DNA from 3 places in the Sphingobium sp. TomMM7A genome. Region 3 is predicted to be linked to each of the others. Evidence: predicted binding sites of a transcription regulator. Region 3 holds the regulator's gene; each other region holds the start of a gene.
The links. Region 3 encodes LexA, which represses DNA repair genes until DNA is damaged. Its sites were predicted from a motif close to GTTCCNCNCTTGTTCT; they were not measured.
Positions count from the first base shown of each region.

Region 1: the regulator LexA is predicted to act here: its motif matches at 1,058-1,073, upstream of ACZ5ZH_RS12420 (ImuA family protein).
Region 2: the regulator LexA is predicted to act here: its motif matches at 780-795, upstream of ACZ5ZH_RS04440 (ATP-dependent helicase).

Region 1 is NZ_AP027311.1:2,483,824-2,486,089, forward strand. Features, by position in the region: gene ACZ5ZH_RS12415 (sulfotransferase domain-containing protein) at 1-919, opposite strand, end outside; gene ACZ5ZH_RS12420 (ImuA family protein) at 1,079-1,894, shown strand; gene ACZ5ZH_RS12425 (Y-family DNA polymerase) at 1,791-2,266, shown strand, end outside.
Region 2 is NZ_AP027311.1:857,271-859,536, reverse strand. Features, by position in the region: gene ACZ5ZH_RS04450 (Rrf2 family transcriptional regulator) at 1-157, shown strand, start outside; gene ACZ5ZH_RS04445 (Fe-S oxidoreductase) at 105-518, opposite strand; gene ACZ5ZH_RS04440 (ATP-dependent helicase) at 865-2,266, shown strand, end outside.
Region 3 is NZ_AP027311.1:481,348-483,613, forward strand. Features, by position in the region: gene ACZ5ZH_RS02535 (ComEC/Rec2 family competence protein) at 1-702, shown strand, start outside; gene lexA (transcriptional repressor LexA) at 663-1,334, opposite strand; gene ACZ5ZH_RS02545 (hypothetical protein) at 1,487-1,639, shown strand; gene ACZ5ZH_RS02550 (molybdopterin molybdotransferase MoeA) at 1,694-2,266, opposite strand, start outside.

The DNA of each region.
Region 1 (2,266 bases), 580 kb from region 3:
TTTCGGGCGCTGCGGATTGCGATATCTCGATCGGTCTCACAGTGGATGACGAAGGCGGGTCCGAAAATCCGTATCGATCCAGCTTGGCCAACATTCGGGGGTTCAACTGAGACTTGCAGCTATCCTCGATGAATTTCTGCTGCTCTATCGTCAGCTCCTGCCGGAAGCTGTCGGATTGCCCCTTTCTGATCCGCAGGGCATCTGAATCCGATCTGTCATATTCATGGCCGGGAATGCCCTGGGCGAGTTCCAGTGCCTTGAGCTTTTCGAAGGATGAGTTTTCCACCGCATATCCAAGAGCACGGCTATTGACCGGCTCATCCAGAAAACTGAGCATCGTTTCGACTTCTACCTCCGTTTGAAGCAGTAGATCCTCATAATATATGATGTGATGATCATGCCGTTCGAGGCCATTGGCCCAGCTATTCATATATTTAATATAGTGCGGCAGGCCCCTATTCTCATCCATGAGAAAATCATCAACGCTGCCTTGAAACGACATCTTGTGCCGAGTCACATGGTGATAGTCGGAAATGAGTACGGCCCGCGGATCCCGGATCAGGAATATGATGGGAAGGCGGCCGGGCAGGGTTGGTTTGAAGCGCAGATGAGTGGAAGGGATCAGGGGGAAAGAGGCCTCCTCTGATCTCCGGACAAAGGCCGGTATGCCGCGCACCGGATCCAAGTCGAAATTGGGAGCAAAGGTGAACATGCTCTGGGTCGTAATGGGCGGATATGCACGCGACGCGAGGAAATATTGCGCCAGGATAAACCTGAGCCAGGTCCTGCCCGACTTCGGGTAGGAGGCGAGGAGCGCAGTCGCAGCGCTGGAAACAAGACGCAGGCTGCGAGCCGAAGCGATACGGCGCGCCAGAATGAAGGGCGCATGAGCCAGCGAAGCGATGTGGGGCGTGTCCATCAACACAGATTAGCTTGGCAGAAAGCCGGGTGTGAAACTTTTCCGGATGATGGCCAATGTGTGTAAGAAGCTGAAACCATCCTCCCTTTTTTCTGATGGCAGCCAAGTTGATTGACAGGGGGTGCGCTATCGCCGAAAAGAACATATAGAGAACATTCTATGGTGGATTCGGTGAACAGGCTTGCAGCCCTCAGGCGGCACATTGCATCACTGGAAGGGATTCCGGCCGTCAAAACAGATGCGCGTATTGCGACCGGACATGCGGCTTTTGATCAGGCATTGCAGGGTGGCCTTGCCAGGGGTCGGGTGCATGAATTGTTCGGGAATGCTGAAGATGAGGGCGCCACTGCCGGTCTTTCCCTGATCCTTGCCCATCTTGCGGCGCGTGAGGCTCCTCTGTTCTGGTTGCGCCTTCCAGATGGAACGGCGGGACAACCTTATGGCCCGGGGCTTTCCGCGCTTGGAATAGATCCAGCCCATTTGCTGATCGGCGTGATGAAGGATGAGGCGCTGCTGCTGCGCGCGGCGGTCGATGCGTTGCGATGCCCGGCGCTGGGCGCGCTGGTCATCGAATTGCGCGGGCGCGCGCCGCTGCTGGACTTGACCGCGAGCCGCCGTCTGGCGCTGGCGGCGGAGACGTCGGGGGTTACCGCCTTCGTGCTGCGGATTGGTGGCGATCCGGTTCCGAGCGCGGCGGAGACGCGGTGGCGGGTGGAGGCTGCCCCATCCGTGCCGTTGCCGGGCAATGCGCCGGGCATGAGCGCCTTTTCGCTCCACCTGTTGCGCCGCCGTTCGGGGGCAGACGGCATGACGTGGCGAATGGTGTGGAATGCCGAGCGGGGAGATTTTGGAGAAGAGTGCGATGAACGCCATGAGCATGGATGGGCAAGCGGAGGACGCGCTGACGAGGCGGCGCTACCTGGCGCTGTGGTTCCCCTTCCTGCCGGTCGATCGGCTGCGCATCGCGCGGCCTGACCTGTGGCAAGCGCAGGCCGGCGCCGCGCCGGTCGCCATCGTGGAGGCCGTGCGCGGGGCCATGCGTCTTGTGACACCGGATGCCGATGCGCTGGCGTTGGGCCTGAATGCGGGCATGACCCTGGCCGATGCGCGGGCGCAAGAGCCTGACCTTGTCAGCTTCGAGGCCGATCATCATGCCGATCAGGATTGGCTGGAACGGCTGTGCGATGGGTGCGCTCGCTATACGCCTGCGGTCGCGATCGATCCGCCGCATGGGCTGATGCTGGACATTACTGGCTGCGCGCATCTGTGGGGCGGGGAGGAAACACTGGCGCGCGAGGCGGTGGACCGGTTCGAGCGGCACGGCATGGAGGTGCGTCATGCAGTAGC
Region 2 (2,266 bases), 380 kb from region 3:
GGCTTTTCTGGCCGTGCTCGACCAGCACAGCTTGGCGGACGCCGCCAAAGACAGAACCGGGCTGGCGGCGCTTATTGCCGCCCTGCCCGGCGCCGTCTCTCCGGTCAGCGATGCCTGCGCGCCATCTTCTTCGAACGCGGTGCCTCGCCGGGATTGATGCAGCTATCCTGTACCGTGCGACTGCATAGCGGATAGTCTTTACCGCCCGCAGGCGGAGGGGTCATGTTGCCGCCAACGGTCACCGGATTAGCCGAACTGCCCACAGGCGCGGCAGGGTCCTTGGGCATCCCCGGCGTTGCGGGCATCATGCCGGTGTCAGCTGGGACCTCTCCAGTCGGCTGACCAGCATTAGGATCTGCCGCTGTCGCAGGACTCGCAGGCGTAGCAGGATCCGTCGGCATGCTATCAGTGGCTGGGGGTTGGGCCGTATTGTCCGGCACACCCTGAGCGATCGCAATGCCAGTAGCGCCGGTGGAAAAAGCCAGCATGGCGGCACCCGCAAGCATGATCGATTTCATGGGTAATCCTTTCCTGTTCATCACCCCGTTCTGCCTCTTGGCGGGTAGAGAACCAGATCGGTGACGCACGCGTTCCGATATCGGCGACGAACTGTGGCTCTGCTGCTATCAGGCGAAGGACGGCTATCTATCAGCAGAACGTTCAAGCTTTGAATTGCATGCTTTCCATCGTTAGAGCCGCTTGGCCTCCTTGATCTAATGACACCACGAGAGGCCCCAGGGATATCGAAGGTAGAACACAGTGGCCTTCGCCCTTGCATGATTCCTCTTTTGTTCTCATAGATTGCCATCAATCGCACGCGACCAAGCCCTTGCTCCCTCTATCCCTGCGCCCTAGTTGTTGACCATGACCCTCCCTGCTCCCTCGCCTGATGATCCGCCCTATCTTCAGGGCCTCAATGAGCCCCAACGGGAAGCCGTCCTCACTGTCGAGGGTCCGGTTCTTGTTCTGGCGGGTGCCGGAACTGGCAAGACGGCTGCACTGACCGCACGACTGGCGCATCTCATAGCTACGCGTCGCGCTTATCCGTCGGAAATCCTGGCGGTCACCTTTACTAACAAGGCTGCGCGTGAAATGCGCGAGCGTGTCGGACGTATGATCGGTCCGGCAGTGGAAGGCATGCCATGGCTCGGCACATTTCACGCCATTGCAGCTAAAATACTTCGCAGACATGCCGAATTGGTCGGGCTGCAATCCAACTTCACCATTCTTGATACCGATGATCAGCTTCGGCTGATGAAGCAGCTGATCCAGGCTGAGGGGATTGATGAAAAGCGCTGGCCAGCGCGGCAGCTGGGTGGCTTGATTGATCAGTGGAAGAATAAGGGGCTGACGCCTGACGAAATCAGCGCGGGAGATAGGGAATCTTACGCAAACGGACGCGGGCAGAAATTATATTCTGCCTATCAGGCCCGCCTTCGCGATGTGAATGCCTGCGACTTCGGCGACTTGCTGCTCCATGTGCTCACCATATTGAAGCGCCACCGGGATGTGCTCGAAAGCTATCAACAGCGGTTCCGCTATATCATGGTGGACGAGTATCAGGACACCAACAGCAGCCAGTATCTCTGGCTCCGTCTGCTCGCTCAGCAGCGAAAGAATATTTGCTGCGTGGGTGATGACGACCAATCCATCTATTCGTGGCGGGGCGCGGAAGTCGCCAACATCCTCCGATTTGAAAAGGACTTCCCGGGCGCCAAGATTGTCCGCCTGGAGCAGAATTACCGATCCACGCCTCACATCCTGGGCGCCGCCTCCGGTGTGATCGCCGAAAACGGCAACAGGCTAGGCAAGACGCTGTGGACCGACATCGACATCGGTGAAAAAGTCCGCGTCATCGGCGTTTGGGACGGGCCAGAAGAGGCTCGCCGCGTCGGCGACGAAATCGAGGCGATCGAGCGCTCGGGTCGATCGTTGGAAGAGGTGGCCATCCTTGTCCGCGCGCAGCACCAGACCCGCGAATTTGAAGATCGATTCATTCAGATCGGCCTTGCATATAGGATCGTAGGCGGCTTCCGCTTCTATGAGCGGGCCGAAATACGCGACGCGCTTGCCTATCTTCGCCTCGTCAACCAACCGGCCGACGACCTGGCATTTGAGCGGATCGTTAATGTTCCCAAGCGCGGTTTAGGTGACAAGGCCGTGGAGAAGCTCCACCGCCTCGCTCGGGCCGAGGCCATACCCTTGGCGCTCGCGGCTGCACGAATTCTCGATACCGACGAAATGACTCCGCAAGCGCGCCGCAGCC
Region 3 (2,266 bases):
GCGCATTGGGTGGCGGCAAGTCCATGGGCGATCGTCACCGCGCCTTCCGTGTCCAACCTGATTTTCGGGATCATCGTGCTGGGCGGCCTTTGGTGCCTGCTGTGGCGAAGCGCTTGGCGATGGGCGGGAATGGTCCCCGTGACGCTGGGGATGGCCATCATCGTGATGAGTTCGCCTCCCGACATTCTGGTGACCGCGGATGGGCGCCATGTGGCCGTCCGGGGGCAGGACGGCGACATGGCTCTTCTGCGCGAACGGGCCGGAGATTTTGTCCGCGATATGATCGCAGAGAGTGCAGGCTATGGAGGTCCACTGGGCGCTCTTGCAGACCTGCCTGAGGCGCGTTGTTCCATGGATCTGTGCATGGTGGCCCTAACCGGAGGAGGGCGCATATGGCAGCTATTGGTGACGAGAAGCGGGGTTGTCGTACCCAAGGACATCCTGGCACGCGATTGCGCGCGCGCCGACATCGTTATCGCTGACCGCCGCCTGCCGCCATGGTGTCGGCCCCGCTGGCTGAAAGCCGACCGGCGGTTGTTGGCACATACCGGCGGGCTGGCGATCGATCTTGATGGAGGAACCGTGCGAACCGGGAAAACAGTGGGCGACGCACATCCGTGGGTCGCCCGCCCTTTCTATTTACCGTCGCGCCGCCGATCCGATCAGTTGTACCGCCGGAGCAGACCAGCCAGCTTTCCCTGAATGCGCACCTGCTGCGAATCGTAGATTTGCGGCTCATAAGCATTGTTGGCCGGATCGAGCCTGACCTTAGGTCCCTGGCGATGATAATATTTCAGCGTCGCCTCGCTATCCTCGATCAGTGCGACCACGATTTGTCCCTCGCGCGCGACTTCAGTGCGCTGGATCAGTGCAAAGTCACCGTCGAGGATGCCCGCATCGATCATCGAATCGCCCGAAACCTCAAGAGCATAATGGTCTCCGGCACCCAGTAGAGCCGCAGGAACGGACAGCATATTCTGTCCTTCCATGGCTTCGATCGGAACGCCTGCTGCAATCCGCCCGTGAAGGGGGATGTCGATCACGTCATTGGCTGCGACCGGGGGCTTGGCCGATAGTTGCGGCTTGGGTGTTGATGCGACCTTAGGCGCGCGATGCATCGCTTCAGGAAGTTTCAAAACCTCCAGTGCTCGTGCCCGATTTGGCAGGCGGCGGATGAATCCGCGTTCTTCCAGCGCATTAATCAACCGGTGAATCCCGGATTTCGATCGAAGATCGAGCGCTTCCTTCATCTCCTCAAACGAAGGCGAAACCCCGCCTTCCTCGAGCCGAGTTTGAATGAAGCTGAGCAATTCCTGTTGCTTGGGCGTCAGCATGCCGACTTATCCTCCATGGAACGGATGGAGAACGCATAGGAAACGTAAGGAGGCAAGTCAAGCAGGGTTACGCCAAGCGTAACGAAAGGAACGGACCTGCGTCACAGCCGTTCAGTAGCGGCCTTCCCAAAGAGGGTGAATAGGAGAGTAAGATGGCGAACCAGAACGATCAGGACAAACAGCGCCGCCAGCAAGGTGGTGACCGCTCAAGCCAGGGCGGGCGTCAGCAGCAGCAGGAAAATCGCCAGGGTCAAATGGGCGAAAGCCGCAAGGACAAGAGCGATCACAGCAAGCAGCAGCGCTGATCTACGTTCGATTGGATCACGGGGAGGGGCCGCTTTGCGGCCCCTTTCTCATTGTCAGAGCGGCACGATGGTTACTTGGTCGCCTGTGGCAGCGGGGTGGGAATTGGCAGGGCGAAGGATCAGGCAGTCCGCTTGAGCCAATGCTGCGGTGGCGGCGCTGTCTTGCGAGGTGACAGAGACCAAACCAGCGCCGGTAAGGTAGGCGCGAAGATAGTCGTCGCGCTCTCCGGTCGCAGGAAGTGGGGCGGCGAGTTCCGCGATCATTGTACGCGGGAGCGGGCTGGCGGCTCCGGCCATGTGCCGGACGAGCGGCAGCAGGAACAGCGTTGCGGTCACGAAGGCGGATACGGGATTGCCTGGGAGGCCGAGGAATAGGGCGTCGCCCAGCGTTCCCGCCATGAGCGGCTTGCCGGGTCGCATGCGAATCTTCCAGAAATCCAGAGTGCCGCCTGCCGCCTGGAAAGCTGGCCTCACCAAGTCGTGATCGCCGACCGAGGCACCTCCGGTCGAGACGATGATGTCGGCCCCGGCGGCTTCTTTGAGCGATCGGACCATTGCGTCGAGATCGTCGGGAACGATGCCGACGTCGATCACCTCCGCGCCTGCCTGGCCTAGCATGGCCGCAAG